3 regions of the Mesorhizobium sp. M0317 genome follow, and region 2 is predicted to be linked to each of the others. Evidence: predicted binding sites of a transcription regulator. Region 2 holds the regulator's gene; each other region holds the start of a gene.
The links. Region 2 encodes PhoB, which activates phosphate uptake and scavenging genes when phosphate is short. Its sites were predicted from a motif close to TGTCATNNANCTGTCAT; they were not measured.
Positions count from the first base shown of each region.

Region 1: NKI88_RS01830 (PhoX family protein) is a predicted target of PhoB. The motif match lies at 6,794-6,810, and genes of this name have one in related genera.
Region 3: ppk2 (polyphosphate kinase 2) is a predicted target of PhoB. The motif match lies at 8,355-8,371, and genes of this name have one in related genera.

Region 1 is NZ_JAMYRV010000001.1:359,721-370,213, reverse strand. Features, by position in the region: gene urtE (urea ABC transporter ATP-binding subunit UrtE) at 255-950, opposite strand; gene urtD (urea ABC transporter ATP-binding protein UrtD) at 1,020-1,766, opposite strand; gene urtC (urea ABC transporter permease subunit UrtC) at 1,771-3,003, opposite strand; gene urtB (urea ABC transporter permease subunit UrtB) at 3,000-4,616, opposite strand; gene urtA (urea ABC transporter substrate-binding protein) at 4,729-6,039, opposite strand; gene NKI88_RS01835 (hypothetical protein) at 6,353-6,748, shown strand; gene NKI88_RS01830 (PhoX family protein) at 6,866-8,779, shown strand; gene NKI88_RS01825 (GMC family oxidoreductase) at 8,844-10,415, opposite strand; gene NKI88_RS01820 (gluconate 2-dehydrogenase subunit 3 family protein) at 10,467-10,493, opposite strand, start outside.
Region 2 is NZ_JAMYRV010000030.1:70,324-80,816, reverse strand. Features, by position in the region: gene NKI88_RS20570 (ROK family transcriptional regulator) at 1-519, shown strand, start outside; gene phoB (phosphate regulon transcriptional regulator PhoB) at 550-1,239, opposite strand; gene phoU (phosphate signaling complex protein PhoU) at 1,256-1,960, opposite strand; gene pstB (phosphate ABC transporter ATP-binding protein PstB) at 2,002-2,826, opposite strand; gene pstA (phosphate ABC transporter permease PstA) at 2,844-4,160, opposite strand; gene pstC (phosphate ABC transporter permease subunit PstC) at 4,157-5,617, opposite strand; gene NKI88_RS20540 (substrate-binding domain-containing protein) at 5,713-6,741, opposite strand; gene NKI88_RS20535 (PAS domain-containing hybrid sensor histidine kinase/response regulator) at 7,238-10,493, opposite strand, start outside.
Region 3 is NZ_JAMYRV010000001.1:25,025-35,517, forward strand. Features, by position in the region: gene NKI88_RS00110 (OpgC family protein) at 54-1,268, shown strand; gene NKI88_RS00115 (LacI family DNA-binding transcriptional regulator) at 1,284-2,366, opposite strand; gene NKI88_RS00120 (hypothetical protein) at 2,512-2,655, shown strand; gene NKI88_RS00125 (hypothetical protein) at 2,720-2,863, shown strand; gene NKI88_RS00130 (DUF423 domain-containing protein) at 2,900-3,274, opposite strand; gene NKI88_RS00135 (multidrug efflux MFS transporter) at 3,318-4,583, opposite strand; gene NKI88_RS00140 (GntR family transcriptional regulator) at 4,734-5,399, shown strand; gene NKI88_RS00145 (DUF982 domain-containing protein) at 5,509-5,742, shown strand; gene NKI88_RS00150 (hypothetical protein) at 5,815-5,973, opposite strand; gene NKI88_RS00155 (glycosyl transferase family 90) at 6,152-7,123, shown strand; gene NKI88_RS00160 (aldo/keto reductase) at 7,144-8,187, opposite strand; gene ppk2 (polyphosphate kinase 2) at 8,432-9,352, shown strand; gene NKI88_RS00170 (dihydrofolate reductase family protein) at 9,542-10,186, opposite strand; gene NKI88_RS00175 (winged helix-turn-helix transcriptional regulator) at 10,297-10,493, opposite strand, start outside.

The sequences.
Region 1 (10,493 bases), on a different contig from region 2:
GCGAAGCGGAGCGAAGACCCAGGGATCCATGCCGGGACGAAGAAGCGTCATTAACGGTGCAGAATGTGGAATGGCCATGTGCCGCAGAAGCGATCTTGTTCTGCATCGCGGCACTCTTTGGCTGATGTCGCGGCATGGATTCTGGGGTCTGCGCGCGTCGCTCCGCTCCTTGGCTCCGCCCTAGAATGACGAAGTGATTGTGGGCATTTCAGCCAATCTTCGACGTGTACGATCCGTGCAGCCGTCGACCTGCGTTAAACCGTCAGAAACTTCCTGACGTCCGCCCGGTCGAGATCTTCGGCCGGGCCGGTGTGGACGATCTGGCCGCGGTCCATGATGTTGACCTCGTCGGCGAGCTCGCGGCAGAAATCCAGATATTGCTCGACCAGAAGCACCGCAATGCCGGCCTGATCGCGCAAATAGCGGATCGCGCGGCCGATGTCCTTGATGATCGAGGGCTGGATGCCTTCGGTCGGCTCGTCGAGCACCAGCAGTTTCGGCCGCATGACGAGCGCCCGGCCGATGGCGAGCTGCTGCTGCTGGCCGCCTGAGAGATCGCCGCCGCGCCGCCCCAGCATCTGCTTCAGCACCGGAAACAGTTCGAAGACATGCGCCGGCACGTTGCGGTCGGCGCGCTTCAACGGCGCAAAGCCGGACTCCAGGTTTTCGCGCACCGTCAGCAGCGGAAAGATCTCCCTGCCCTGCGGTACGAATGCGATGCCCGACCGGGCGCGGTCATACGCCGCGCTCCGGTCGAGCGCCTTCCCCTCGAAGGCAACGCTTCCGCTCGTCAGCCGGTGGTGGCCGACGATCGATCTCATCAAACTGGTCTTGCCGACGCCGTTGCGGCCGAGCACGCAGGTGATCTTGCCGGCACCTGCCGTCAGCGACACGCCGCGCAGCGCCTGGGCGGCGCCGTAATGGAGCGTGGCGTTGGAAACTTCGAGCATGTCAGCGCCTTCTCCAGAAGCGGAGGAACGAAAAGTCGAAGCGATGGAATTGCACCCGCCAGACCATGCTCATCTCCCGAGATAAACTTCGACGACCCGCTCGTCGGCCGAGACGAAATCGAGCGAGCCTTCCGACAGCACCGAGCCCTCATGCAGGCAGGTGACCTTGACGCCGAGTTCGCGCACGAAATGCATGTCGTGCTCGACGACGATGACCGAATGCTCGCGCGCTATGTCCTTGAGCAGCCGCGCGGTTTCCTCGGTCTCGGCATCGGTCATCCCTGCGACCGGCTCGTCAACCAAAAGCAGCTTCGGGTCCTGCGCCAGCAGCATGCCGATCTCCAGCCACTGTTTCTGGCCATGGCTGAGATTGGCTGCCAGATCGTGGCGCTTGTCGCCCAGCCGGATGATGCCGAGGATGTCGTCGATCTGTCTGGCTTCGGCGGCCGAGCGGCGATGGAACAGCGCCGGAAAGATCGAGCGCGGGCCCTTCAGCGCCAGCATCACATTGTCTTCGACGCTGTGGCTTTCGAAGACGGTCGGCTTCTGGAATTTGCGGCCGATGCCCATCATGGCGATCTCCGCCTCGTCGTGCCGGGTCAGATCGACCTGGCCGTCGAAGAACACTTCGCCCTCGTCGGGCCGGGTCTTGCCGGTGACGATGTCCATCATCGTCGTCTTGCCGGCGCCGTTGGGACCGATGATGGCGCGCATCTCGCCCTTGTCGAGCACCAGCGACAGATTGTTGATGGCGCGGAAACCGTCGAAGGAGACCGAGACGCCGTCGAGATAGAGGATGGTGTTGGACTTCGACATCGCTCTATTCCGCCGGCTGCGGTTCAGGCCCGGACGCGGACCAGGCACCGGGCGTTGTTGCTGCGCTGCGCACGATCTTCGATGGCGGCGGGGCATCAGGGTCTGTGCCCGCTTCCTCTGCAATCGCTGCAGCCCGCATCGCCCGAGCGTTACCGCGCCAGGAATCCCACATGCCGACGATGCCCTTGGGCAGGAACAGGGTTACGGCGACGAACAGGCCGCCGAGCGCAAACAGCCAGAACTCCGGCAGCAGGCCGGTGAACCAGGATTTGCCGGCGTTGACCAGCAGCGCGCCGACGATCGGGCCGACAATGGTGCCGCGCCCACCGACGGCTGCCCAGATCACGACTTCGATGGAATTGGATGGCTCGAATTCGCCGGGATTGATGATACCGACCTGCGGCACATAGAGCGCGCCGGCGATGCCGGCCATGACAGCCGAGACGGTGAAGGCAAACAGCTTCACGTTCTCCGCCCGCCAGCCGAGGAAGCGGGTGCGGCTCTCGGCGTCGCGCACCGCCATCAGCAGCTTGCCGTATTTGGAGCCGACGATCGCCCAGGTGATGAAGACGGCGAGCGCGAGTATGATGGCGCTGGCGGCAAACAGGGCCGAGCGGGTGGCGTCGGCCTGCACGTTGAAGCCCAGAATATCCTTGAAATCGGTCAAGCCGTTGTTGCCGCCGAAACCCATGTCGTTGCGGAAGAAGGCGAGCAGCAGCGCGTAGGTCATCGCCTGGGTGATGATGGAGAGATAGACGCCGGTGACGCGGCTGCGGAAGGCGAACCAGCCGAAGACGAAGGCGAGCAGGCCGGGCACCGCCAGCACCATGATGGCGGCGAACCAGAAGTGGTCGAAACCGGTCCAGAACCAGGGCAATTCCTTGTAGTTCAGGAACACCATGAAATCGGGCAGGATCGGATTGCCGTAAACGCCGCGCGAGCCGATCTGGCGCATGAGGTACATGCCCATCGCATAGCCGCCGAGGGCGAAGAAGGCGCCATGGCCGAGCGAGAGGATGCCGCAATAGCCCCAGACGAGATCGAGCGCCAAGGCAAGCAATGCATAGCAGAGGTACTTGCCCGTCAACGCGACGATGTAGGACGGAATATAGAACGCGCTTTGCGGCGACACTGCGAGGTTGAGCAGCGGCACGATAATGGCGGCCGTCAGCAGGATGAAAATAGTGATGGCGATGCGACGGTCGGCACCCGCGGCGAAGAAGCGTCCCGTGATCATGTTTCCACCGCCCTGCCCTTGAGCGCGAACAGGCCGCGCGGGCGCTTCTGGATGAACAGGATGATCAGCACCAGCACGACGATCTTGCCGAGCACCGCGCCAGCATAGGGTTCGAGAACCTTGTTGACGATGCCGAGCGAGAAGGCGCCGACCAGCGTGCCCCAGAGATTGCCGACGCCGCCGAAGACCACGACCATGAAGCTGTCGATGATGTAGCCGCGGCCGAGATTGGGCGAGACATTGTCGATCTGGCTGAGCGCGACGCCGGCAATGCCGGCAATGCCGGAGCCGAGCGCAAAGGTCAGCGCATCGACCCAAGGCGTCCTGATGCCCATCGAGGCGGCCATGCGGCGGTTGGCGGTGACGGCGCGCATCTGAAGGCCCCAGGGCGTGCGCTTCATAACAAAGAGCAGCACGCCGAAGACGGTGAGCGCGAACACCAGGATCCAGAGGCGGTTCCAGGTGACGGCGAGTTGGCCGACATCGAACGATCCCGACATCCAGGAGGGGTTGCCGACCTCCTGGTTGGTCGGTCCGAAGATCGAGCGCACCGCCTGCTGCAGGACAAGCGAGACGCCCCAGGTTGCGAGCAGCGTTTCCAGCGGCCGGCCGTAGAGGAAACGGATGACGCCGCGCTCGATGATCAGGCCGACGGAAGCGGCAACCAGGAAGGCGAGCGGCAGCGCGATCACCAGCGACCAGTCGAACAGGCCGGGGAATGAGGTTCGGATCACCTGCTGGACGACGAAGGTGGTGTAGGCGCCGAGCATCACCATCTCGCCATGCGCCATGTTGATGACGCCCATGACGCCGAAGGTGATGGCGAGGCCGATGGCGGCCAGCAGCAGCACCGAGCCAAGCGAGATGCCGTACCATATGTTCTGGCCGGCATCCCACAGCGCCAGGCTCGAATTGATGCTGGCGATTGCCGCCGTCGCGGCATCCTTGACCGCGCCTTGCGCATTGGCCTCGACCGCGGTGAGCAGCGAGACCGCGTCGCGGTCGCCGCGCGCGCCGATCAGGGCAATGGCGGCAAGCTTGTCGGCCTCCGGCTTATCGGAGACCAGCACCGATGCCGCGCGCGCCTGTTCGAACAATGCCTTGACCTTGGCGTCGGTCTCGGCGGCGATGGCTGCATCGAGCGGCTCGATATTGGCGGCATCGGGGGTCTTGAACATGGTGTCGGCGGCGGCGATGCGAACAGAAGGATCTCTCGCGCGCAACGTCAGCGTTCCCAGCGCATCTCGGATGACACGGCGCAGCGTGTTGTTGACCTTGATCTTGGTGATGTCGGCCTTGGCGGCGTCGCCGGCTTTCTCGCCGCTCAGCGGGTCGAGCAGCGTGACGCTGTCGGCGGCCTCACTGCCGACGAAGACGGCTGAATCGGCTTTACGAATGTAGAGATTGCCTTCGGCGAGGGCTGCAAGCGGCCGTTCAACCAGCGGATCGCCGGTGGCGGCAAGTTCGCGCACCACAGCCTCAGTGGCGGCAAAGCCCGTGCCCGTGGCGAATTTGGCGACGATGGCGCGCAGATCGGCTTCGGCTGCGTTCGACGGCAATAGGCTTGCCACCAGGAACACCAGCATGAGGCCGAGAGTGCGCAACAGGATCATCCGTTCAGATACTCTTCTGTGGGGAAATTCCGCGTCCGGGCGGGCTGAAGCGCCCGGACGCTTGGCGGTACCGATCGTGGACGCGTCCACGATCGGTCAGTCCCGGGAGGGATCAGTTCGTGCCCTTGCCGCCGCATTTGCCGGTGGCAACGTTGAAGTTGCCGCAGGACAGAGGCGCGCGCCAATCCGAAATCAGGTCCTTGGAATCGGGCAGATAGTCGGACCATTCGTCGCCCATCACGAGGCCGGGCGTCTGCGACACGGTCTCGAACTGGCCGTCGGCCTGGATCTCGCCGATCAGCACCGGCTTGGTGATGTGATGGTTCGGCATCATGGTCGAATAGCCGCCGGTGAGGTTCGGCACGGACACGCCGACCATGGCGTCGATGACCTTGTCGGGATCGGTGGTGCCAGCCTTTTCGACCGCCTTCACCCACATGTTGAAGCCGATATAGTGAGCTTCCATCGGGTCGTTGGTGGTGCGCTTGTCATTCTTGATGAACTTGTGCCAGTCGGCGATGAACTTCTTGTTTTCGGGTGTGTCGACGCTCTCGAAATAGTTCCAGGCAGCGAGATGGCCGACCAGCGGCGCGGTATCGAGACCGGCCAGTTCTTCCTCACCGACCGAAAAGGCCATGACCGGGATGTCCTCGGCCTTGATGCCCTGGTTGCCGAGTTCCTTGTAGAACGGAACGTTGGCGTCGCCATTGACGGTCGAGACGACGGCGGTCTTCTTGCCGGCCGAGCCGAATTTCTTGATTGCGGAGACTTCGGTCTGCCAGTCGGAGAAGCCGAACGGCGTGTAGTTGACCATGATGTCTTCGGCGGCGACGCCCTTGGCCTTCAGATAGGCCTCGAGGATTTTGTTGGTGGTTCGGGGATAGACGTAGTCGGTGCCTTCCAGCACCCAGCGCTTCACCGAGCCACCGTCCTCGCTCATGAGATAATCGACGGCAGGAATCGCCTGCTGGTTTGGGGCGGCGCCGGTGTAGAACACGTTGCGCTCGCTTTCCTCGCCCTCATACTGGACGGGGTAGAACAGGATGTTGTCGAGTTCCGAGAACACCGGCAACACCGATTTGCGCGACACCGAGGTCCAGCAGCCGAACACGGCGGCGACCTTGTCCTTCGAGATCAGCTCGCGCGCCTTTTCGGCGAAGAGCGGCCAGTTGGAGGCCGGATCGACAACGACCGCCTCGAGCTTCTTGCCGAGCAGACCGCCCTTGGCATTCTGCTCTTCGATGAGCATCAGCATGGCGTCTTTCAGCGTCGTCTCCGAAATCGCCATGGTCCCCGACAGCGAATGCAGAATGCCGACCTTGATCGTGTCTTCGGCGGCCTTGGCCGGAGACGACATCGACAGGCCGGCGGCGATCACGCCCGCCGAAAACATTTTTGTTATTGTGGAGAAATTACCCCTCATACCGAAGACTCCCAAGCTGTTTGATTGCACCGCGACAATGCAAAGCAACTGCCGTGCCAAACGCGAAGGCGCCGCTCATAAAGATGGAATAGCCGAGCGTTATCAGCCGGTTGGTATATTAGCCTGGAGAAACAACAAAGGCAGCCGGTAAAATTGATTGAGGCAAATTTGCGCAGCGCACACGACTTTTGCCTAATTTTCGCCCAATTGAGACAAATGCCTAGTTTTTGATCTCCGGCCGTGGTTTCCGGGCGAACAATGTTGCGGCACCGCGCAAAAATAGGGCAAGCTCGCCCTTCAAAAGAGAGACGTCATGACATCTCGCATCTCCCGCATTTCCTGCATCCTGCTGCTGATGGCAACGAGCGGCGCCGCGCGCGCCGATTTCGGCGAGGGCAAGCTTCCGGACGGCACCTATCATTGCGAGGTCTACCTGCTCGGCGCCTTCCTCAACCTCGGCGACATCACCATCAAGGGCAATGTCTATACCGGCCCGGTGACATTCGGCACCGGGACGCAAGGCTACAACTATCAGATGAATGCCAATGGCGAGATAACCTGGCTCGGGCCGCTGGGCGGCTATACCACCGGTGGCAACTCCGTCTCCATGACACAGGCAACACTGGACGGCGAGACCGCCCCGTCATTCGACATCATTCTGAAGCAGCCCGACGGCGCCTTCACCGCCTCGACCTGCACCAAGGGCTGAGCGATGCGTAGTGCCGCGCCCAGTTGCGGCAAAACCTTCCTCCTATGTCATGTGAATGTTGCCTAAGCAGACTAGGGCAACGGTGCGCCGTAACATCCACCCTGAGAGGCAGACACCATGGCCAATACACCGTCTTCATCCTCCCCCTTCATCCGCGAAATCATTGCCGAGCGCGTCTCGCGCCGGTCTCTTTTGAAAGGCAGCCTCGCCTCCGGCGCGCTGATTGCCGGCGGCAGCTTTGTCGGCTCCTTGTTTGCCGGCGAAACGCATGCCGCCGCAGCGCAGTCGACGCTCGGCTTTCCCGAGCTGAAGCGGGTCTACGACAAGACCCATGCCGCCGCCGAAGGCTATGAGACGACCATCGTCGCGCGCTGGGGCGATCCGCTTGCAGCTGGCCTCGCCGAATTCGACGGCAACAAGGTCGCGGCGGAGGAACAGGAAAAGCGCTTCGGCTACAATTGCGACTACATCGCCTTCATGCCGCTGCCGAAGGGCACGGTGAATTCTGATCATGGCCTGCTCTGCGTCAACAACGAATACATCTCGCCCAATGTGATGTTTCCGGGGATGACCGAGGGCGATGCCGGCAAGACGATGACCAGGGAACAGGTCGATCTCGGCATGGCCGCGATGGGCCATTCGATCGTCGAGGTGCAATTGAAGGACGGCAAGTGGGAAACCGTAGCCGACAGTCCGCTGAACCGCCGCATCACCGCCAACACCGAAATGACCGTTTCCGGACCGGTTGCCGGCCATGCGCTGATGAAGACCTCGGCCGACGCGACTGGCACCAAAGTGCTCGGCACCAGCTACAACTGCAGCGGCGGTTTCACCCCCTGGGGTACGGTGCTGACCTGCGAGGAAGGCGTGTCCGACATTTTCGGCGGCGACCCGAAAAGGGCGCCGATCGCCGACCTGCTTGACCGTTACGGCTTCGATGGCTCCGACATCTATGGCCGCGGCCGCTTCCATGACCGCTTCAACCTCGACAAGGAACCGAACGAGGCCAACCGCTTCGACTGGGTGGTCGAGATCGACCCTTACGATCCTCAGTCCAGGCCGGTGAAGCGCACGGCACTTGGCCGCATGTCGCATGAGGCCTCGACCGTGGTCCTCAACAAGGACGGCCGCGTTGTCGTCTATATGGGTGACGACGACTATTTCGAATATATGTACCGCTTCGTCTCGGCCAAGGCCTATGACAAGGCCAACCCGGCCTCCGGCGCCGATCTGCTCGACGATGGCGTGCTGTCGGTCGCCCGCTTCGATGCCGATGGCTCGATGACGTGGCTGCCGTTGGTGCACGGCCAGGGCAAGCTTACCGTCGAGAACGGTTTTGCCGACCAGGCCGAGGTGCTGTTGAAGACGCGGTTTGCGGCAGATGCGCTCGGCGCCACGCCGATGGACCGGCCAGAGGACATCGAGACCAATCCGGTGACCGGCCGCGTCTATGCGGTGATGACCAAGAACAAGAAGCGCGACCAGTCGAAGGTCAATCCGGCCAACACGCGGCCGGAAAATCTCTGGGGCCATATTGTCGAACTGATCCCGCCTGGCGGCCGCGGCGCGGACGCCGACCACACGGCCGAAAACTATGCCTGGGACCTGTTCGTGCTCTGCGGCAACCCGAAAGATGCCAAGGTCGGCGCCACTTTTCATCCGGCTACGTCGGACAATGGCTGGTTCGTCTGCCCCGACAACATCACCTTCGACCCTACGGGGCGGCTGTGGGTGGCGACGGACGGCGCCAATGATTTCGACCTGCCGGACGGCGTCTATGGCGTCGACACCGAAGGTGCGGCGCGCGGCCTGCCGAAGCTGCTGTTCACCTGCCCGCACGGCGCCGAAGCGACCGGCCCGTGCTTCACGCCGGACGGCACGACTTTGTTCCTGTCGGTGCAGCACCCTGCGGAAGATGCCGCGACGCTCGACAAGGTGCAGACGCTATGGCCCGATTTCAAAGACGGCCAGTTGCCGCGACCTTCCGTCGTCGCCATCCGCCGCATGGACGGACAGCCGGTCGGCGCATAGTGAGTCCTAGTGAAAAAGGCGGAACGCGCCATGCGCGTTCCGCGTAGCGATCCGGGAGGACGGCTCAGATCGTCTTGGCCGACATTTGCGAAGCGATGTATTCGGCCTGGCGGATAGCCAGCGACACGATCGTCAGCGTCGGATTTTCAGCCGCACCGGTCGTGAACTGGCTGCCGTCCGACACGAACAGGTTCTTGATGTCGTGCGCCTGGCCGTGCTTGTTGACGACGCCGTCTTCCGCCTTTTCGCTCATCCGGTTTGTGCCGAGATTGTGGGTTGAGGGATAGGGCGGCGTCGGGAAGGAGCGCGTCGCGCCGACCGCATCGTAAAGCGCTGTGGCCTGCTTGTAGGCATGATTGCGCATCGCCGTGTCGTTGGGATGATCATCGAAATGCACGTCGGCGATCGGCATGCCGTGCGCCTCCTTCTCGTCCTTGTGCAGCGTGACGCGGTTTTCCGCGCGCGGCATGTCCTCGCCGACGATCCACAGGCCAGCCATGTGATCATAGTGGTCGAGCGCGGTGGTGAAGGAACGGCCCCAGCCGCCGGGATTGAGGAAGGCGGCCATGAAGGGCAGGCCGAGCGACAGCGTCTCGAATTCATAGCCGCCGACAAAGCCGCGTGAGGGATCGTACCGCGCCTCGTCGCGGATAATGCCGGCCATGGTGGTGCCGCGATACATATGCACCGGTTGGTCGAAAATGGCGTAGACCGAACCGGTGGTGTGGCGCATGTAGTTCTTGCCGACCTGCCCCGACGAATTGGCAAGCCCTTGCGGAAACTTCGCTGACTCGGAGTTCAGCAGCAGGCGCGGGCTTTCGATCGAGTTGCCGGCGACGGCGACGATGCGGGCCTTCTGCTCCTGCAGATTGCCGTCCTTGTCGGCATAGACGACGCCGGTCACTTTTCCGCTAGCGTCATGGTTGATCTTGATCGCCATGGCGTTTGGCCGGACCTCGAGATGGCCGGTCGCCTCACCCTTGGGAATCTCGGTGTAGAGCGTCGACCATTTGGCGCCCCATTTGCAGCCCTGGAAGCAGAAGCCGGTCTGTTGGCAGGAGTTCCGGTCATCACGCTCGACCGAATTGATTGCCATGTTGCCGGTATGACATTCCTTATAGCCGAGCTTGTCGGCGCCGGCCTTGAGCACCTTGAAATTGTTGTTGCCGGGCAGCCGCGGCCAGCCATTGGTGCCGGTGACGCCCATCTTGGCTTCCGCCTTGGCGTAGTAAGGCTCCATCTCGGCCAATGTGACCGGCCAGTCCAGCAGGTTGGCGCCTTCCAGCTTGCCGTAGGTCGAGAGCGTCTTGAACTCATGCTCCTGGAAGCGCAGCGAGGCGCCGGCCCAGTGCGTGGTCGAGCCGCCGACCGATTTGACTATCCAGGCCGGCAAATTCGGAAAATCCTTCGACACCCGCCAGTCGCCGGACGTCGTGCGCCTGTCCGTCCAGGCGAGTTGGCTGAAGGAACCCCACTCGTCATTGATGAAATCCTCGTATTCGTGACGCGCGCCGGCCTCGAGGATGACGACATCGACGCCTTTCTGGGCGAGTTCGTTGCCGAGCGTGCCGCCGCCGGCGCCGGAGCCGATGATCACGACCACGCCGTCGTTGTTGAGATCAAATGAAGCTGCCATGGTTTCCTCCCATGAATTCCTGTTTGCGGGGTTTCAGAACGACGGAAGGGCTCAGAGCCACTCTATGTCGTCGAAACC
Region 2 (10,493 bases):
TCCTCGGGCGGCGAGTTCGGCCACATGATCCACCGTCCGGGCGGCGCGCTCTGCCGCTGCGGGCGGCGCGGCTGCGTGGAAGCCTATGCCGGAAACTACGCCATCTGGCGCAGCGCCAAAATGATGGGCGAGGATGCCGAGCCGGTCGATATCGGCGACGCTGATATGCGCGCACTCGCCGCGCGCGCCCGCGAAACCGACGGCCCGGAGCGCGAAGCCTATTGCAAGGCCGGCGAGGCGCTCGGCTTCGGCCTCGGCAGCCTGTTTGCGCTGATCGATCCGGCACCCGTCGCCATGGTAGGCGTCAGCGCCGCCGCCTTCGACTTGATCGAACCGGCATTGCGCGAAGCGATCGCCCAGACCGCCGGCGGCCAGCACTCGAAATCGATCTCCTTCGACACCGAGCCCAACGAGCTGCCGCTGATCCGCGAAGGCTGTGCCATGCGCGCGCTCGGCTTCGTCGATCAGGAGATTTTCGCGCCGGGCATTCAGGCCAAATCCGGCAAGCATTTCGCCTGAATGGCCGGCAACGGCGCGACGCGCAGCATCCTAGTCTTCCCTGATCGCGTAGCCGGCGCCGCGAATGGTACGGATGACATCCGGCATGCGGCCGTTGTTGACCGCTTTGCGTAAGCGCCCGACATGGACGTCGACGGTTCGCTCGTCGATATAGATCGTCTCGCCCCAGACATTGTCGAGCAGTTGGCTGCGCGAGAACACGCGGCCGGGATGGCGCATCATGAATTCGAGCAGCCGGAACTCGGTCGGTCCGAGCCTGATCTCGCTCTTCTTGCGGTAGACACGGTGCGACTCGCGGTCGAGCACGATGTCGCCGACCTTGAGCACGCTGGACAGCACTTCCGGCTTGGCGCGGCGCAGCAGCGCCTTCACGCGCGCCATGAACTCCGGCGTCGAGAATGGCTTGACCAGATAGTCGTCGGCGCCGGTGGACAGGCCGCGCACGCGATCGCTTTCCTCACCGCGCGCGGTCAGCATGATGATCGGCAGCCGCTCGGTTTCGGGCCGCACTCTAAGCCGCCGGCAGAGCTCGATGCCGGAAACAGCGGGCACCATCCAGTCGAGCACCAGGAGATCGGGCACGTTTTCCTGCAGGCGGATCTCGGCCTCGTCGCCGCGTGTCACCACCTCGACCTGATAGCCTTCGGATTCGAGGTTGTAGCGGAGGAGCACGCCCAGCGGCTCCTCGTCCTCCACGACCATGATGCGTGGCGCGATCATAGGCAGTTCACCCTCATCAGGCCGGCGTGGCCATCGCCGTCTCGTCCTGCTTCGGACGATTGGCGGGCAATTGCTGGCCGGTCAGCACATAATACGCATTTTCGGCGATGTTGGTGACATGATCGCCGATGCGCTCAAGATTCTTGGCGCAGAACAAGAGATGCGTGCAGGCGGTGATGTTGCGAGGGTCTTCCATCATGTAGGTCAAGAGCTCACGAAACACGGACGTGTATTTGACGTCGATGCGCTCGTCGTCATTCCTGAGTTTTGCAAGAGCTGCCGCATCGGTGGCGGCATATTCCTCGACGACGCCTTGCACCTGGATCAGCACCAGTTGCGCCATGGCATCGATGGAGTGCGAGAGGTCGCGCGGCGTGACGCTCAAGCCCACGGTGCCGACGCGTTTGGCGATGTTCTTGGCGAGGTCGCCGATGCGCTCGAGGTCGCCCGCCATGCGGATCGAGCCGACCACGGCGCGCAGATCGTTGGCCATCGGCTGACGCTTGGCGATCAGCGTGATAGCGCGGTCGTCCAGTTCGCGCTGGCGCGCATCCATGATGGCGTCGTCGGACACGACACGCTGTGCCAGCGCATTGTCCGAATTGAGCAGCGCCTTGGTCGAGCCGCTGACCATCGAGCCGGCCAGATCGCCCATGTCGCGGATCAGCTTACTGATCTGCCCGAGCTCTTCATCGAAGGAGGCGACGGTATGTTCACCCATGATCTTGGTCCTCGTGCCTGAAAATTCACCCGCCGGACGGCTCAGCCGAAGCGGCCGGTAATGTAGTCCTGGGTGCGCTTGTCGTCGGGGTTGGTGAACATCTTGTCGGTGGCGCCCTCCTCGACGAGATAGCCGAGATGGAACATCGCCGTGCGCTGCGAGACGCGCGCCGCCTGCTGCATCGAATGGGTGACGATGACGATCGTGTAGTTCTGGCGCAGCTCGTCTATCAGCTCCTCGACACGGGCGGTGGCGATCGGATCGAGCGCCGAGCAGGGCTCGTCCATCAGGATCACCTCCGGCGACACGGCGATGGCGCGCGCGATGCACAGGCGCTGCTGCTGGCCGCCGGACAGGCCGGTGCCGGGCTCCTGCAGGCGGTCCTTGACCTCGTTCCAGATCGCAGCCTTCTTCAGGCTCTGCTCGACGATCTGGTCCATGTCGGACTTGCGCTTGGCCAGCCCATGGATGCGCGGGCCGTAGGCGACGTTCTCGTAGATGGACTTCGGGAACGGGTTGGGTTTCTGGAACACCATGCCGACGCGTGCGCGCAGTTCGACGACATCGATGTTCTTGTCGTAGATGTCGTCTTCATCGAGCGTGATCTTGCCGGTCACCCGCGCCGAATCGATGGTGTCGTTCATGCGGTTGAGGCAGCGCAAGAAGGTCGACTTGCCGCAGCCGGAGGGGCCGATCAGCGCCGTCACCTGGTTCTGGCGGACGTCGAGATTGACGTCGAACAACGCCTGCTTGTCGCCGTAGAAGACGCCGACCTTGTCGCCGCGCATCTTGATGACTTCGTTCGACTTGGCGTTCATTTTGTCGCCCACTGCATTCTCAAGGGACTGTTCGGTCATGATGTTCATACCAAATTGCCTTTTTTCTACCAGCGCCGCTCGAACCGGCGCCGGAGCACGATCGCGGTGATGTTCATGGCCATGAGGAAGACGAGCAGGATGATGATGGCGCCGGACATGCGCTCGACAAAAGCGCGCTCAGCCTCGTTTGCCCACATATAGATCTGAACCGGCAGCGCGGTCGCCGGATCGAAAGGCGTCGTCGGATAATCGGCGACGAAAGCGACCATGCCGATCAAGAGCAGCGGTGCTGTCTCGCCGAGCGCACGCGCCAGGCCGATGATGGTGCCGGTAAGGATGCCTGGGGCGGCAAGCGGCAGGATGTGATGGAACACCATCTGCATCTTGGAGGCGCCGAGACCTAGGGCCGCCGAGCGGATCGACGGCGGCACCGCGGCGAGGGCGGCGCGCGTGGCGATGATTATGGTCGGCAATGTCATCAAGGTCAGCACCAGGCCGCCGACGAAGGAAGCCGAGCGCGGCATGCCGAGGAAGTTGATGAACACGGCAAGGCCAAGCAGACCGAAGACGATCGACGGTACCGCCGCGAGATTGTTGATGTTGACTTCGATCAGGTCCGTAAAGCGGTTCTTCTTGGCGAATTCCTCGAGATAGATCGAGGCGGCGACGCCGATCGGCAGCGCCAGCAACAGCACGATCACCATCATGTAGAACGAGCCGATGATCGCCACGCCCATGCCCGACGTTTCGGGCCGGCTGGAGGCGCCATAGGTGAACAGGCCGGTGTTGAAATGCTCGGCCATCACGCCGTCGGCTTTAAGCTTGTTCATCCAGTCGATCTGCTGGTTGGACACCTTGCGGCGCGCTTCATCGACGCCGAGGTCGATCTGACCCTTGAAGGCCGAGTCGAGATTGGCGGCAGCCAGGATGTCGACATCGCGCGTCGTGCCGATCACCGAGGGATCGGCGGAGACGATGTCGCGCAGCTGGACCCGCGCGCCTTCCGACAGGAAGCCCTTGAGCTTCAGCATCATCGGCCTGTTGGCCGGATCGATGCCGAGCTTGGCCACCAGCGCGTTTTCGGCGAGCTTGGGATAGTTCGCCTTGATCAGCACGGTAGGGTCGGTGGCGCGCTTGCCGGAGGGATCGATCACCTTCTCGTCGAAGGTGACCGGCAGCGTCACCGTCGTCTGCCAGAAGGCGGTGTAGCCTTTCGAGACGATGGTGATCAGCATGATGGCCAGGAACGCCAGGCCCACCGAGATCGCAATCACGCCATAGATGCGGAACCGGCGTTCGGCGGCATAGCGCGCCTTCAGCCCGATGTCGCGGCGCGGACGCGCGACGGCACCCGCCATCGTGTCCAGGGGGATGTCGGTCATTCGTACTGCTCCCGGTACTTGCGCACGATGTAGAGGGCGACGATGTTCATCACCAGCGTCAGCGCGAACAGCGTCAGGCCGAGCGCGAAGGCGACCAGCGTCTGCGGCGAGTTGAACTCGAGATCGCCGGTCAGCTGGTTGACGATCTTGACGGTGATGGTCGTCATCGCCTCGAACGGATTGGCCGTCAGATTGGCGGCGACGCCCGCCGCCAGCACGACGATCATCGTCTCGCCGATGGCGCGCGACGCCGTCAACAGGATGGCGCCGACGATGCCGGGCAGTGCCGCCGGCAGGATCACCCGCTTGATCGTCTCGGAGCGCGTGGCGCCGAGGCCGAGCGAGCCGTCACGCATTGCGCGCGGCACCGCGGTGATGATGTCGTCGGACAAAGAGGACACGACCGGGATCAGCATGACGCCCATCACCAGACCGGCGGTGAAGATGCTCTGGCCCTGGATGAAGGGCGAGCCGCCGGTGAGTGCCGCCGACAGGTCGCGCAGGAACGGTCCGAGCGTGACCACGGCGAAGATACCGTAGACGATGGTCGGGATGCCGGCCAGCAGTTCAAGCGCGGGCTTGACCACCGACCGGACGCTGCGCGAGGCGTATTCGGACATGTAGACCGCCGACATCAGCCCGACCGGCACTGCGACCAGAAGCGCGACGGCGGCGATGTAGAGCGTGCCGGCGAGTAGCGGGATCAGGCCGAACTGACCCTGGCTGCCGCCGGAACCGGCGGCGGCGAAACGCGGATCCCACACCGTGCCGAAGAAGAAGCTCATCGGCGATACGCTTTCGAAGAAGGTGATCGTCTGGAACAGCATCGACAGCACGATGCCGACCGTGGTCAGGATGGCGATGGTCGAGGCCGCAAGCAGCCCCCACAGCATCAGCTTCTCGACATTGTTGCGCGCCCTGGCGCGCGGCGCGATCTGCCTCAGCGCATAGAAGGCGCCGGCGACCGACAGCGCGAAGGTCAGCACGGCGCCGAACAGGCCGAGCCGGTCCTGGACCTTGTTCGCCTCGACCGCGATCGGGATCATATAGTCCTGGGTGTCGCTGGCCAGTGCCACGCCCTTGGCGGCGAGCAGCGGCTGCAATTCGGCGAAAGTAGCGGGAAGTGCGGTATCGCCATCGAGCCGGCGCAGGCCCTTGGCCAGGCTCTTCACCAGGCTGGCGTCGAGCGCTTCGCTGGCGACCTTTGTGTCGGCGGTGCGCTCGGGCAAAGCGGCATGGATGTGCCGGTCGAGATAGAAGGAAGAGCCGATATCCCAGACGGCGAGCAAAAGGACGGCAGGCAGGATCGCGAGCAGAAAGGCCCACCAGCCATGATAATGCGCGCGCGAATGCGGCTTGACCTTGCCGGTATCCTGCGCCGCTGCGCGCTGGCGGCCGATCACAAAAGCGACCACGCCTATGGCAATGACTATGGCGAGTACGAGCAAGGACGACATCACCCACCCCAGGAAAATTCAGATCGCCGCCGCCGTTACGGCAAGCGGCGAAATCAGGGCGCGGATTTGGTCCGCGCCCTGATCCGGTCGGTTGATTACATCGTCTTTCCGGCGGCGAAGGCGTCGCGCTGACCCTGACGTTCGGCGTCGGGAGCGGAAACAAGGCCGTACTGGGCGAGCGGGCTTTCCGGGCCGATCATCTGGTCATCAAGGAAGAACTCGACATATTCCTTTAGGCCGGGAACGACGCCCAGATGCGCCTTCTTGACGTAGAAGAACAACGGCCGCGACACGGGGTACGTGCCATCGGCGATGGTCTGCGTCGAAGGCACGATGCCTTCCACGGTAGCGACCTTCAGCTTGTCGGCATTGTTCTCGTAGAAGGCAAGGCCGAACACGCCAACGCCGGTCTTGTTGGAGTCGATGCGGGCCAGCGTCTCGGTGTAGTCGCCGTCAATGTCGACAGCCTTGCCGTCCTTGCGGATGGCGATGCAGGTCTTGCCGATTTCCTTGTCGTCGGCGATGCCGGCAGCCTTCAAAACGGCCTTGTCGCAGCCGGCGTCGAGCAGCTTGGTCTCGAACACTTCACGGGTGCCGTGCTTCTCACCCGGGATATAGGCGGCGATATCCCAGTCGGGCAGCTTCGGATTGACCTGGTTCCACTTGGTGTTCGGGTTGTCGACCAGCTTGCCGTCGACCACCAGCTTGGCGGCGAGCGCCTTGTAGATGTCGGCGGGAACCAGCGCCCAGTCCGGACCCTTGATGTCGGTGGCAAAGACGATGCCGTCATAGCCGATGCGGACCTCCTGGACGTCCTTGACGCCGGTGTCGGCGCAGGACTTCAGCTCGTCCTTCTTGATCGGGCGCGAGGAGTTGGCGATGTCGATCGTGTCTTCGCCGACGCCCTTGCAGAACTCCTTGATGCCGGCGCCGCTGCCGCCGGACTCGACCACCGGGGTCTTGAAGTTGGTGAAGGTTTCGCCGAACTGCTCGGCGACGATCTTGGCGTAAGGCAGCACGGTCGACGAACCGGCGACCTGGATCTGGTCACGCGCAGCGGCGACACCGGACGATGCGGCGAACGCTACCGCCACGGCCGATGCCGTAACGAGGAATTTCTTCATGTGGCCTGCTCCTGTTCGGAAGATGGTCTCTCGGCGCCCTCTTCAAACCGGCGCCCGCTGAGGCCAATAGCCTTCGACTATTACAGTCGCATGACAGTTTCGTGTCAGCCCGGTAACGTCGCACGACGTCTTGTGGGCCGCACCCTTTAAGCCGGTTTGTGGGAATGGAAGTTGCCGCTGGAATCAGGCGCTTGCGCGATTCGTGCTGGCATCAAGTCCCGGCACACCGCAGGCCGCGATGCCGAGAAAGAAAAACCGGACGGGAGCGCGTTGCCCGTGGCCAGAGCAAATCTTGGCCCAGCCATCGCCAAAAACAGGTCCGTTGGGGTAGATTCGACGCTGTTTCTTGTCGGCGGTCGCTTGCTCCCGCCCGTAACTGAATGAGCGGTTTCGTTGCGACCATTGTCCTGACTAGGCGCCACCTTTGATATGGTGCGATCGCACCATAGCCTTGGCTGTTGCGGCGCGGCCGAATCCCGGCCGGCGCCGCAGGTTGCTATCCAGCGTCTCGTTGGGCTTCGCCTGATATGCCGACCCAGCGCTCGACCTTTTCGAGCAGCGCCCTGGGGCTGATCGGCTTGGGCAGATAGTCGTCCATGCCGGCTTCCAGGCAGCGCTCGCGGTCGCCCTTCAAGGCATGCGCGGTGACGCCGACGATCGGGATATGCATACCCGTATGTTCTTCAAGCCGGCGAATTGCGGCGGTGGCCTCGAGCCCGTTCATCTCCGGCATCGAGACGTCCATCAGGATCATACGCGGATTAAGCCGGCCGAAGGCATCAAGCGCCTTGCGGCCGTTGCCGACGATTTCGAAACTGTAGCCGGTTTCGCCGATTATCTGGGTGAACACCATCTGGTTCACTTCATTGTCCTCCGCAACGAGGATGTCGAGCCGGCGTTCATCCCCGGCGGCCCGGGCGCGGGCACGAACCGGCGGCGGTTGCAGCAGGGCGCGTTCCGAGGCAGCGAGCGGCGGCTTTGCCGGCGACGGTTCGTTCCTGTCGCCGCCGGAACCGCTGCTTGCCGCCGGCAGCACACGGCCGCCCGTGATGTTGTGATGGTGCCGCTGGATGGTGGCGACCAGCGTTTCCAGAAGCACCGAGGAACGCGCCGGCTTGATCAGCTGGGCGTCGATGCCGAGATCGCGATAGCTGGTGTTGGCGAGCGACTGGTCGACCGAAGTCAGCATGATGATCGGCGTGTCGGCCAGCCCTGCGGTGTTGCGCACGACGCGCGCCATTTCGGCGCCGCTCATCCCCGGCATCTGATAATCGAGCACGACGCAATCGACCGGCACGCCGTAGGCAGCCGCGGCGACCAGCACCTTGAGCCCTTCGGGTCCGCTTTCGGCGGCGCAGGAATCGAAGGTCCATGACGCCATCTGCTCGCTCAGGATCGATCGGTTGACGGCATTGTCGTCGACGATCAGCACCCGTGAGCCGGTCACGTCGACCGGCATGATCCGCCGTCCGGTCTGTTCCTCGGCCCTGGGCAATGTCACGGTGAACCAGAAGGTCGAGCCCTTGCCTTCGGCGCTCTCGACACCGATCTCGCCGCCCATCAACTCGACCAGCCGCGAGGTGATGGCGAGCCCGAGCCCTGTGCCTTCGTGGCGTCTGGTCGACGAGGTGTCGGCCTGACTGAATTTTTCGAAGACGAGCTTCAGTTTCTGCTGCGGAATGCCGATGCCGGTGTCGGTGACCGAAACGGTAAGCTTTGTCCCCGTCGGCCCCCTTTGTCCGGTCACGTCGACCAGCACGTGGCCTTCGTCGGTAAACTTCACCGCGTTGCCGACCAGATTGGTGACGATCTGCCTCATGCGACCGACATCGCCGACGAACAGGCTTTCCAGGCCCGGCTCGACGCGCACGATGAGCTCGAGGTCCTTCTCCTTGGCGCGGGTCGATATCAGCGTCGCCACATCCTCGATTGCTTCGGGCAGGTTGAAGGGCGCAGGGTCGAGCACCAGCTGTCCGGCATCGATCTTGGAGAAGTCCAGTATGTCGTTGATGATGGTCAAGAGCGCGTTACCCGACTTGACGATGATATCGGTGAACGTCTTCTGCTTGGGATCGAGGTCGGATTTGGCCAGCAACTCGGCCATGCCGAGTACGCCGTTCATCGGCGTGCGGATCTCGTGGCTCATATTGGCCAGGAATTCCGACTTGGCGCGGTCGGCCAGTACGGCGCGCTGGCGCGCCTCGCGCAGTTCGGCCTCGCGCAGCTTCAGTTCGGTGATGTCGGTGGTCGACCCAATCAGATAGAGCGAACCGTCGGACGCGATCATCGCGCCCTTGCGGGCGAACTGGTGGCGCACGCTGCCGTCGGCAAGCGTCACCGTTTCCTCGATCTCCTGTGTATCGCCTGTGCGCAGCACGGCGAGATCGCTGTTGACGAAGGCTTCGCCGTCCTCGCCGAAAATCTCGATGTCCGTCTTGCCGATCGCGTCTTCCCTGCGGAGGCCGGTGAGGTCGCACCAGCCCTTGTTGACGTAGAACTGCCTGAGGTCGGAACGCTTGGCGTAGATCGACACCGGCACGTTGTCGATGAGATTGCGGAACACCTCGTTCTCGCGCATGCTCTCTTCCAGCGCCTGCTCGCGCGCCTTGACGTCGGTGATGTCGGTGCTGGAGCCGACAAGGTGCACCGACCCATCGAGCGCCACCAGCCGGCTCTTGCGCGTCATCAATTGCCGCACCGTGCCGTCGCGATGGGTAACGGGCTCCTCGATCTCGCGGCCGCGCCCGGTGACGACGACCTCGGTGTCGTCATGGGTGTAGGTTTCGGCGTCGTCGATGCCGAAAAGCTGGAGATCGGTCCGGCCGATGACCTCCTCCTTGGGGATGCCGGTCAGCGCGCACCAGGCTTTGTTGACGAATTCCATGCTCAGATCCTGCGCCTTGATGAAGGCGGCGACCGGCAGTTCGTCCATGACGTGGCGGAACAGGTCGATCTGGCGCATGCTTTCCTGCAGCGCCTTTTCGCGGCTCTTGATCTCCGAGATGTCGACGCGCACGCCGATAAAGGTGCCGTCCTCGGTGCGCATATCGTAGACCTGATACCAGCGGCCGTCCGCATTGAGGCGCTCATAGGACGAGTTGGGCAGGCGATAGCGGGCGAGGATGGCATTGAGCCAGACATCGGGGTCGCCTTCATAGAGCCTGTCGATTTCTGGATCGCCGCTCGATCGGAAATAGCCGACCGAATGTCCAAGTTCCAGGGCCTCGCGGAAGCTGCGGCCAGGCTGCCATGCCGGTTTCAGCGCCGGCAGCGTGTCCTGCAGCTTGCGGTTTGCAAAGACGAACTTGTCGTCACGGTCATAGATGATAACGGCCGCCGGCAGGGACTCCAGCACCGTGGCGAGATTCTTGCGGGCGTCCTCGGCCTCGGTCTCGCGGCGCTTCATGTCGGAAATGTCGAACAGGAAACCGGCGACATAGTTGCGGCCGCTAGGCATGCCGACGCGGTTCTTGCGCACGATGCGCGAGCGCTTGGTGCCCTCGGCGTCGAAAGTCTCCTCGACCTCGTAGGGCGTGCCGGTCGCCAGCACGGCGCGTTCGCTGTCTTCGAATTGCGCGGCGTCCTTTTGCTTGAGGAAGTCGCCGCCGGGCCTGCCCAGCATCGCTTGCGGGCTCTGTCCGAACAGTGCCGAAAACGCCTCATTGACGAAGACGAAACGCAGATTGTCGTCCTTGACGAAGATCGGGTCCTTGACGCCGTTGATCACCGCCTCGGCCAGCCGAGATTTCTCC
Region 3 (10,493 bases), on a different contig from region 2:
ATCCCGGCATGAACAACGCGAGCACCCTTGCTCTCCTTTGAGGCCTTTTGTCGATGACCCTGCCAGTTCCGCCCGATCGCGCCCCGCGTATCGCCGATCGCGCTCCGCGTATCCCCGATCGCGACACGCGCATTGACGTGTTCCGTGCGCTCGCACTCCTGACCATCTATATCGACCACGTGCCAGGCACCGTCTTCGAAACGCTGACCTACAAGAATTTCGGATTCTCGGACGCGGCGGAAGCCTTCGTGCTGATTTCCGGCATGTCGGTCGCACTCGCATATGGCACCAAGTTCCAGCCGGGCGGCCGGCTGCTGGCGATGTTGAAGATGTGGCGCCGGGCCGGCGTGCTTTACAGCGCCCACATCGTCACCACCATGGTTGTGATGGCGTTGTTCTGCGCCGCGGCGGTGTTCGGCCGGCGGCCGGAACTGCTCAAGCTGATCAACATCGAGCCGCTGATGAAGAACACGCCGGAGGTCATGATCGGCATTGTCACGCTCGGCCACCAGCTTGGCTACAACAACATCCTGCCGGTCTATGCGGCGCTGCTGTTGATGGCGCCGCTCTTCCTGCTCTTCGTCAGCTACCGGCCGCTGCCGGCGCTGGTCTTTTCCGGCGCGCTGTGGCTCGTCGCCGGCCTCTGGCAGATCGCGCCGCCGAACTATCCGGAGCCCGGCTTCTGGTTCCTCAACCCGCTGTCCTGGCAATTCCTGTTCAACATCGGCCTTGCCGGCATGCTGCATGTCAGGCGCGGCGGCACAATTCCCGTCAATCGTTGGCTGGTGGGCGCCGCGGCGACCTATGTCGCGGCAGCGGCGGTCTGGGTGCACAGCCCGCTCTGGGGCGAGATAACGTGGTTTAACCTGCCCGTGGTGATCGGCGGCTTCGACAAGACGTTCCTGTCGCTGCCGCGGCTCCTGCACATATTGGCGGTGAGCTATCTGATCGTCGCCCTGCCGGCTTTCTCGAACCTGTTCCGTCTCAGCCCGGACCATCCGCTTGCCCTGCTCGGCAAGCGCTCCTTGCCGGTGTTCCTCGCCGGCACGCTGATCGCCATGGCGGCGCAGGTGATGAAGCTGATCAATCCGGGCGGCTTTGCCTATGACGTCTTGCTGATTTCGGCCGGCATCGCCATGCAATTCGCGCTCGCCTTCTATCTTGAGTGGCTGTCCGGCATCGGCTTGGGCAAAAAGCCGGTTCGCAAAGAAGCGCCAGCCGTTCACCAGACCTTCGGCATGCCCGCGATGCCAAGGCTAAGCCGATGATCCCACATCAGCCGCCTAGCTAGCAGGCGAGGGGCCGGACGACCCCCGCACCACAAGATCGACCGGCAGCAATTGCCGGTGCTGCGAGCCGTCATTTTCGAGGATCGCCTTGACGGCCAGCCGGCCCATCTCGGCGATCGGCTGGGCGACAGTGGTTAGTGGCGGCTCGGAGTCGGCGCCTTCCGGCACGCCGTCGAAGCCGACGATTGACACATCGCCCGGCACGGCAATGTTACGCTCGCGCAGCCAGTCGAGCGCATGCAGCGCGATCTTGTCCGACATGGCCAGGATTGCCGTCGGCGTCTGCGGCAGCGCGAAAATATGATCGAGGCCGGCCCGAACGCTCGCCTCGTCATTGAGGGTTTCGTAGATTGGCACTTGCGAGACGTCGATGCCGAAGCGGGAGAGCTCGCCGAAATAGCCACGCAGACGGTCGCGTGTGCCCGAGTAGAGGGATGTCGTCTCGACTTGCTCCTGCGTGACGGGACCAAAGCCAGCGCCGGCAGATTCCAGGGCGAGTACGGCAAAGCTGCGATGGCCGAACTCGGCCAGATGGCGCGCCGCCAGACCCGCGCCGGCGACGTTGTCGACGCCGATCGCAGCGACCGCCTCATTTTCCGAATCGAGATCAAGCGCCACGAAAGGCAGTTTGCGTTCGCGCGCCAGTTCGACCAGCCGCGACCCACCCTCGATGCAGAACACGATGAAGCCGTCGACCAGGGCGCTCTGGATGTTCCAGGCGAGCTGCTCGCTGTTGGCGGCCGAGACCAGCGAAATTCCGGCGCCGGTGGCGTCGCAGGCCTGCGAAATGCTGGCCATCATGACGCGGGCAAAGGGATCGTCGAAGAAATAGGACAATGGTTCTGCCGTTGCCACGCCGATGGCGTTGACCTTGCCGGCGCGCAGCAGCCGGCCCTTGGGATCCGGGCCGGCATAGCCCATCGCTTCCGCCGCCGCCTTGACCCGCTCGCGGACCTCTTCGCGCACGATTTCCGGGCGAGCGAACACGTTGGACGCGGTACCGTGCGAGACCCCGGCCGCCTTGGCGATGTCGGCAAGCCGCACTGGTCTCGTCTTGCCGGAGGTCAATGCCGTCATTTTCGTCTCCTGAACCGGAGCCTGTTTAGCACTTTCGTTGGATCGGTTCAAATTTTCCCTTGATCGGACGGCGGAGAGGGTCTATATTTGAATCGATCCAAGGGATGCATCAAGTACACTTGGATCGATTCAAGAGGAGGGTGCCATGCATCCCGTGAATTATCTGTTCGAAGACATCTACGGCAATGATTGGGGCATAGTCTCCGACGCCGCCACCCGCAGGTGCCGCGACAAGGTCGGGCCGTGGAGGCGTGACCTGCAATACCTTGTGAAACGCAAGCGCAGCTGATCGGTCCCGGCATTTTCGTGCCAGCTGATTGGATCGATTCAAGTTCTTGAAGAGGAGAACGAACATGCATCCCGTGAAACATCTGTTCGAAGACATTTATCGCAATTACTGGGGTATCTCGCCTGCCACGGAGCAGCCGCAACGGCGGCGGCCGACCAAGGCTGCCAAGCGCAACCGTGACCTGCTGCCGGAAAGCCGGCAGGATTAAATCTGCGATACTTGATGGGGCAGGGTTCTTGCCCCGTCAGGACCGTTGTCGCACGAGCGCCGAGGCCGCGATCACCAGCCAGCCCGCGATGAGCAAGGTGCCGCCGATCGGCGCCGACATCGGGAACAGCCGCGATCCCACGAAATCCCGTGCCAGCAGATCGCCGCAGAACAGAACAAGCCCGACGAGCAGCACCAGGCTGCCGATTCGCAAGATCCGGTTTGCGCCGGCGAGGCCGACGGCCAAAAACACCGGCGCATGCATGAGCAGGAAGGATGCGGCCGTGCCGACGAACGCGCCGCCGAGATGCGCTGAAGCCGCCGACAGCGCCACGCCCGCCGCGCCGGCAATGCCGCCGGCGAAAACAAGGATGCGCGCGCTGTTTGCTGGTGCTGACTCGGCGATGCTCATGTCTCGGGCTCCGTGATTGACGATAGGCGGCGCGACCTGTCTGTCAGGATTTTTCCGATATCGCCAGCATGTCGCGCGTGCGGCGCGCCTGGGCCAGCCAATTATACGCGGCACCGCCCGCCATCAGCACCGACGTGCCGAGAAACACCGCGCGCATGCCGAAATGGCCGCCGACGAAGCCGCCCAGCAGCGGCCCCGCAACCTGGCCGACATATTGCGCCGAGATTGCCAGGCCCAGCACATTGCCGCCGACCCCATCGGGAACATTGTGGCGGATGACGCTGGTGATGCAGGGCAACAGCCCGCCCAGCACCAGACCCATAAGGAACCGCAGCCCGACCAACTGCCAGCTCTCGGTGACGAAGGCCTGCGGTATCAACAGCAGCGCCGAGACGGCCAGCGATGCGACGATGACGTTCCAGTGGCCGATGCGGTCGGCGAGCTTACCCAGCCGTGACGCCGACAGGATGGCGCCGAGTGCGGCCGCCGACATGACGACACCTGAGACCAGGGTCACCCGGCTTGCGTCCGCGACCAGTTGCTGGACGTAAACGGTGATGATCGGCTCGATCGACATGTTGGCGAAGGTGAACAGCATGCCGGTCGCCAGCATGGCCACGACAGGGCGTTTGTCGGGGATCTGCGCCCAACTTCCCTTTGGTTTCTCCTCGCGTTTTGCCTGTACTGGCGGGCGAGGCATCTCCTTGATCAGGAACGTCGTCGCCAGCGCCGCCAGGAAAATGACGCCGCCCGCGATGAGGAAGGTGGCGCGAATACCGATCAATGGCGGCAGCGCGCCGCCAAGCAACGGGCCGACCAGGGAGCCTGCGGTGATGCCGGCCGACAGCACGCCAAGCGCCCAGCCGGAGCGCTCCTTCGGCGTCTGCATGGCGACAAGGATCGTCGAGCCTGAGGAATAACCGCCGGCAAAGCCGATCAACAGGCGCAAAAGCACCAATTGCCAGACGGTCTGCACCATGCCGGTCAGCGACATGCAGATCGCCATGCCGAAACTGGCGCGCACCAGCATCACCTTGCGGCCATAACGGTCACCCAGCCGTCCCCACAGTGGCGCGACAAGGGCGGCGGCAAGGAAGGTGGCGCCGAAAGCGATGCCGGACCATTGCACGATCGCCGCGTGGCCGACGGCGCCCAGTTGCTCGACATAGAGCGGCAGGAACGGCAACAATAGCGTCATCGCCACAAGCGTGCTGAACGATCCGGCAAAGCACACGAACAGGTTGCGCCGCCAATGAATGTTGTGGGTGGAAGGCGCTTCGGCGGCCTGCGCTGCACTGTCCTGCGGCATGTCCTGTCCTGTCCGCTTGCTGCGGATACCATTTTGGGATACCAACTTGGTACCCTCATGGACGCAAAGCCCGGCTGCTGTCAATCAGGCGCCATCAATGTGATCGGCAAGACCAACGGGCAAGGCCGGTCGCCAGCAATGGAAGCAACTATGTCGCAGATGCAGATCGTCGAAAAAGCGCTTCGCGAGATGATCCTTGGCCTCGAGCTCGGTCCTGGCGAGCGGCTGACGGAGCGCTGGATGGAGAGCCGCTTCGGCGCCTCGCGTACGCCGGTCAGGGCAGCCCTGCTGCGGCTGGAGACGGAAGGGCTGATCTGCCGCGACGGGCGCGGCTGGACCGTGTCGCCGATCAACCTTGCCGAACTGGAACAGATCGCGGTGTACCGCGAAGCGGTCGAGGTCGCGGCGGTCAGGCTGACTTCGGCGCTGGCCGACAGGAGCGCAGCCGATGTCATCGAGGCGATGCTGGACTCCTGCGACACTGCCACGCCGCGCGAGGAATGGCACCGCGTCGGCATGGATTTCCATATCGAACTGGCGCGGCTCTCCGGCAACGAGTTCCTGTTTCGGGCCGTGCGCGATGCCATGACGCGGCTGTCGCGGGCGCGCTGGCTGGAGGTGCGCGACGAGGCGGCCCTTGGCCGCGCCTGGAGCGAGCATCACGCCATTCTGGCGGCGGTGCGGGCCGGCGATGCCGATGCGGCGGCGGCGCGACTTTCCGCCCATATAGCCGGCAGCCGCGCCCGCCTGGTGACGTCGTTGCACAATGACCGGCGCGGCCTACGCGCCAGGGGTTTTGCCGTCGTCGCCGCTTGATACTGGTCACGAAAACGAAAGAACGCCGTCGCGATCCGCTTTCGGCCTCGCTTCGCGGACGCCGATGGCGTAAGAGGCGGCCATGGAAAACAACCGATTTGAAACACCCGTGACCGTTAAGTCGGGCACGGAGGGAAGCACTCAGCTCTTGCGTACGGTGCGCGAGGCTTCCGATTACCTGCTCAACAGCTGGCCCGGCAAGCGCAGCCCCAAGCACCGCGAAGCGCTGCAGGCCTGCCATGACGCGCTGGCCGGCGACAAGCCGGCGATGATTGCAAGACGCGCCTTCATCGCCGCCGCGCGCGAGGTCAACGTCTTCGTCAGCGACAAGGCCCCGGCCTGATCACATCGGCCTGATCAGACCGGCATTTTGCCAGGATCCGGCCCGTTTCGCGGGCCGGTGATCCTGTCTTGCCTATTTTTCTGTCTCGGTGTCGGTTTTCGAACTTGCCTCGTTCTCAGGCTCGGCGCGCTCCTTGGCCGCGACCTTGGCGGCGAGCTTCTCCGCCTTCTTGGCGGCCTTCTGCCGGTCGCGCTCTTTGCGTTCCTGACCGTAATTCGGTGGTCGAGCCATATCGTTTCCTTTCGCTGTGCCTGATCCTGCCTAGAAGCATTGGCCGGCAAACACAACAGCGCCGCGAGGGCAGATGCCAGCGGTTCTGGACTTGCGTGATGGCGAACACAATGGTTTAGAAAAGGCTGCGGGACAGTTGCTGGAGCCGCCGCCGACCGATTTCGAATCAAAACGACCGATGGCCACGCTTCAAAGAAACGCACAGAAGCTGATCTACTATGCGCGCAACGCCATGCGCGACATCGCGCCGCCGGTTCTTTTCCGGCGCCGGCTCGGCCGGCTGCTCGATCAGGCCAGGCTTTCCGACGCATCGGTCCGCCAGCGGCTCAATTACTACAACACGCTGCGGGAGCCTTTTAGCTCCAGCCCCGAGGCCGTGCCGGTCAGCCGGCTGCCGTCGGACCGCAGCATGTACTATTACGATCTGAAGGAGTTCACCCGTTATTTCGACCCAGATCTGCGCATCGACCTGGAATTCGGCGACGTCATCGAAGTGCCGAAGATGCCGTCGATCGTCAAGGACCGGCCGATAGCCGGCGACAACAGCAACGGCGTCCTGTTCAAGTTGAACAAGTTCCGCCATTTCCACATGCCGGCCGACGATGTCGCCTTCGCCGACAAACATCCGCTCGTCGTTTGGCGCGGCGAACTCAACAATCCGATCCGCACCTTGTTGCTGGATGCAGCCCGCAATCTGCCGTTCTGCGATGTCGGCACGCCGAGGGCGACAGCACCGGCGGAATACCGCAAGCCCTATCTCAGCATCGATCAGCAGCGCCGCTACCGCTACATTATCTCGCTCGAAGGCAATGATGTCGCGACCAATCTGAAATGGATCATGAGCTCGAACTCGCTCTGCCTGATGCCGCCGCCGACTTACGAGACCTGGTTCGCCGAGGGGCAGCTCGAGCCCGATGTCCATTATGTGCCGCTGGCGCCCGACTTCAGCGATCTGGCCGAGCGGGTGCATCATCTCGAGCAGCATCCGGCCGAGGCCCAGCGCATCGTTGCGGCGGCCAACGCCTATTGCCGCAAATTCGCCGACGAGCGGGCCGAGCAGGCGATCTGCCTGCTCGTGCTCTACAAATATTTCGTGCTCAGCGGCCAGATCGAGCCCGATCCGCAGGTCTGGCGGTTTATCGCGGGCTAGCGGCTTCCGGCGCCCTTAAGTCAGATGACGCTGCGGTCCATAACCAGATCGGCCGGGCCGAAGCGGTCCTTCGCCGTAAACTGCTGGTGCCAGTAGGGATAGAGCACCGGCGGCCGGCTGACGGCATCGAGACGCTGGCGTTCATCAAAGGACAGCGTCAGGCTTGCCGCGGCGAGATTGTCTTTCAACTGGGCCTCGTTGCGTGCGCCGATCACCAGCGAACTGACGGCTGGCCGGCCGAGCAGCCAGGTCAGCGCCACCTGGGCCGCCGAAACGCCGCGTGCCGCACCGATATCGACCAGCACATCGACGATCCGCCACAGCCGGTCTTCGTCGCGGATCGGCGGTTCCGACCAGCCGCCGATCTGGCGCGCCGTCGGGCTGTCGCGGCGGTATTTTCCCGACAGGAGGCCGCCGGCGAGCGGGCTCCACACCAAAACGCCAAGGCCCTGGTCGACCGAGATCGGCAAGAGCTCATACTCGGCCTCGCGTGCTTCCAGCGTGTAGTGGATCTGCTGGGTGACGAAGCGCGGCTGGTGCTGGCTGTCGCTGATGCCCAGCGCCTTCATGACCTGCCAGCCGGAATAGTTGGAGCAGCCGACATTGCGGATCTTGCCCTGGGCAACCAGCGTGTCGAGCGCGGCGATGGTTTCCTCGAGCGGCGTCGCGCCATCCCATTCGTGCAGGAAATAGATGTCGATGACATCTGTCCTGAGGCGCTTCAGGCTCTTCTCGCATTCGCGGATCAGATGATGGCGCGACAGGCCTTCGTCATTGGGGCCCTTGCCGATCCGCATGCGCGCCTTGGAGGCGATCAGCACGTGGTTCTTGCGCTTGCCGCCGAGCGCCTCGCCGATGATCTCTTCCGACAATCCGTTCGAATAGACATTGGCGGTGTCGATGAGATTGATGCCGGCATCGATGCAAGTGTCGATGATGCGCGAGGCCTCCGCGAGATCGGAATTGCCGACGGCAGCGAACGGCCCGCTGCCGCCGAAGGTCATGGTTCCCAAGGTCAGCGCCGAAACTTTCAAGCCGGAACGGCCAAGCGTGCGGTATTCCATGTCTGATCCTCGTAGTTTTGGTGGGGAGGCGGTTTTAGCAGGAAAGGGCGGGGAAGCCCGAACGGGTCCGCTATTTGTAGGACAATTTGAGCGGCTTGTCGCCATGCCAGGGCGCTGGATCGGCAATGCCTCGCTGCTTTGCAGTGAAGACCGGCTGGCCGGCGGCTTGCAATAAAACCGTCATTGCCGGCCTATATCAAGTCGGCTCAGGGTTTCATGTCAGCCGGCAAGCGGAGCAGTGGAAATGAATGAGCTAAAGCAGAATTCTGCGGCCAGGGATTGGCTGGAAGCCGAACTCGCCGACACGCTCGACGAGGACTATGAGCTGGAAATCTCGGAGCCGGCGCTGTCGTTGGAGATCGCCAAGATCTACAAGAACGCGCATCCGCCGTCGATCGATCGCATGCAGTATTTCCGCGACCTGATCGGCTTGCAGTCGGAACTGATCAAGCTGCAGTCCTGGGTTGCCTACCACAAGAAGAAGCTGGTGGTGGTTTTCGAGGGCCGTGATTCCGCCGGCAAGGGCGGCGTCATCAAGCGCATCACCCAGCGCCTCAACCCGCGCATCTGCCGCGTCGTGGCGCTGCCGGCGCCGACCGAGCGCGAAAAGTCACAATGGTATTTCCAGCGCTACGTGCCGCATCTGCCGGCCGGCGGCGAGATCGTGCTGTTCGACCGCTCCTGGTACAACCGCTCCGGCGTCGAGCGGGTGATGGGCTTTGCCGAACCCGATCAGGTCGAAGAGTTCTTCCGCGACGTGCCGGAGTTCGAGCGCATGCTGGTCCGCTCCGGCGTCACGCTGGTCAAATACTGGTTCTCGATCACCGACGAGGAACAGCAGATGCGCTTCATGATGCGCATCCACGATCCGATGAAGCAGTGGAAGCTGTCGCCGATGGACCTGCAGTCGCGCGTGCGCTGGGAGCAGTACACCAAGGCCAAGGAAGAGACGTTTGCCCGCACCAACATCCCAGAGGCACCGTGGTACATCGTCGAAGGCAACGACAAGAAGCGGGCGCGGCTGAACTGCATCGACCATCTCCTCAAACAGCTGCCCTATGAGGACGTGCCGCACGAAGAAATCACGCTGCCCGAGCGGGTGTTCAACCCGGAGTACGAGCGCCAGGTCCTGCCGCGCGAGCTTTACGTGCCGGAGAAGTATTGAGCACTTTTCCTTCTCCCCGTTTCACGGGGAGAAGGTGCCCGAAGGGCGGATGAGGGGCAGCGCCGGCATCGGCGAATTCACAGTCGTCGGACGCTGCTAACCTCCAAAAGCAGCGCTGCCCCTCATTGCCTGCCGGGCATTTCTCCCCGTAGAACGGGGAGAAAGAAGCCTGCGCCTATCACTTCGCCACTACACCCGCTTGATCGTCACATGCGTGGCGAGCGCTGTCGCCACCTGCTCGGTGCACTGGTAACCCAGCTTCAGCATATCCAGCCCGGCAAACAGGCTCTCGCCCCTCCCGAGCAACACCGGCGACACCGCCAGATGCAACTCGTCGATGAGCTTCTCTTGCAGATATTGCCGGATGGTGGAAACGCCGCCGCCGACGCGGACATCCTTGCCGCCGGCCGCGGCCTTTGCTTGTTCGAGCGCGGCGTGGATGCCGCCGGCAACGAAGTGGAAAACGGTGCCGCCTTCCATCACAATGGGGTCGCGCTTGTAGTGGGTCAGCACGAAGGTCGGCACGTGATAGGGCGGGTTGTCGCCCCACCAGCCTTTCCAGCTCTCGTCTGGCCATTCGCCGCGGATTGGGCCGAACATGTTGCGGCCGAGGATCCAGGCGCCGACATTGTCGAAGCTGCGGACAGTGAACCGGTCGTCCACATCGGTGGTGCCGCCATCCTTGCCGACCATCTCGTGGAAGGTGCGGGTGCCGGTCATCCATTTGTGCAAATGTTCGCCGCCAACGCCGAGCGGATCTTGCAGGTCCTGGTCAGGACCGGCGCCGAAACCGTCGAGCGACAAGGTGAAGGCATTGACGCGAAGTTTGGACATGGAGACTCCCTTTCGGTGACCAGTTGTGATTTGCAATCAGTATTCAAACTGATTGCATTTTGCAACTAGTATTTTTAGAGGCAAGCCGATCTGTGGAATGCGCAGGGACCTCAAGCCGCCACGCGCTTCGGCATCACCGCAAACGGGCTGAGCCCAAGCCAGATCTGCATCTTGCCGGCGACGTCGAGATCGCCGGTCAGGCTGATCTTGTCGCGTTCCTTGTGAACTGTCGTCAGCCCCATCCAGATCGAGGTCATGGTGCACAGATCGGTCGAGACGTAGAGATCGACGTCGAAGCCCGGATCGT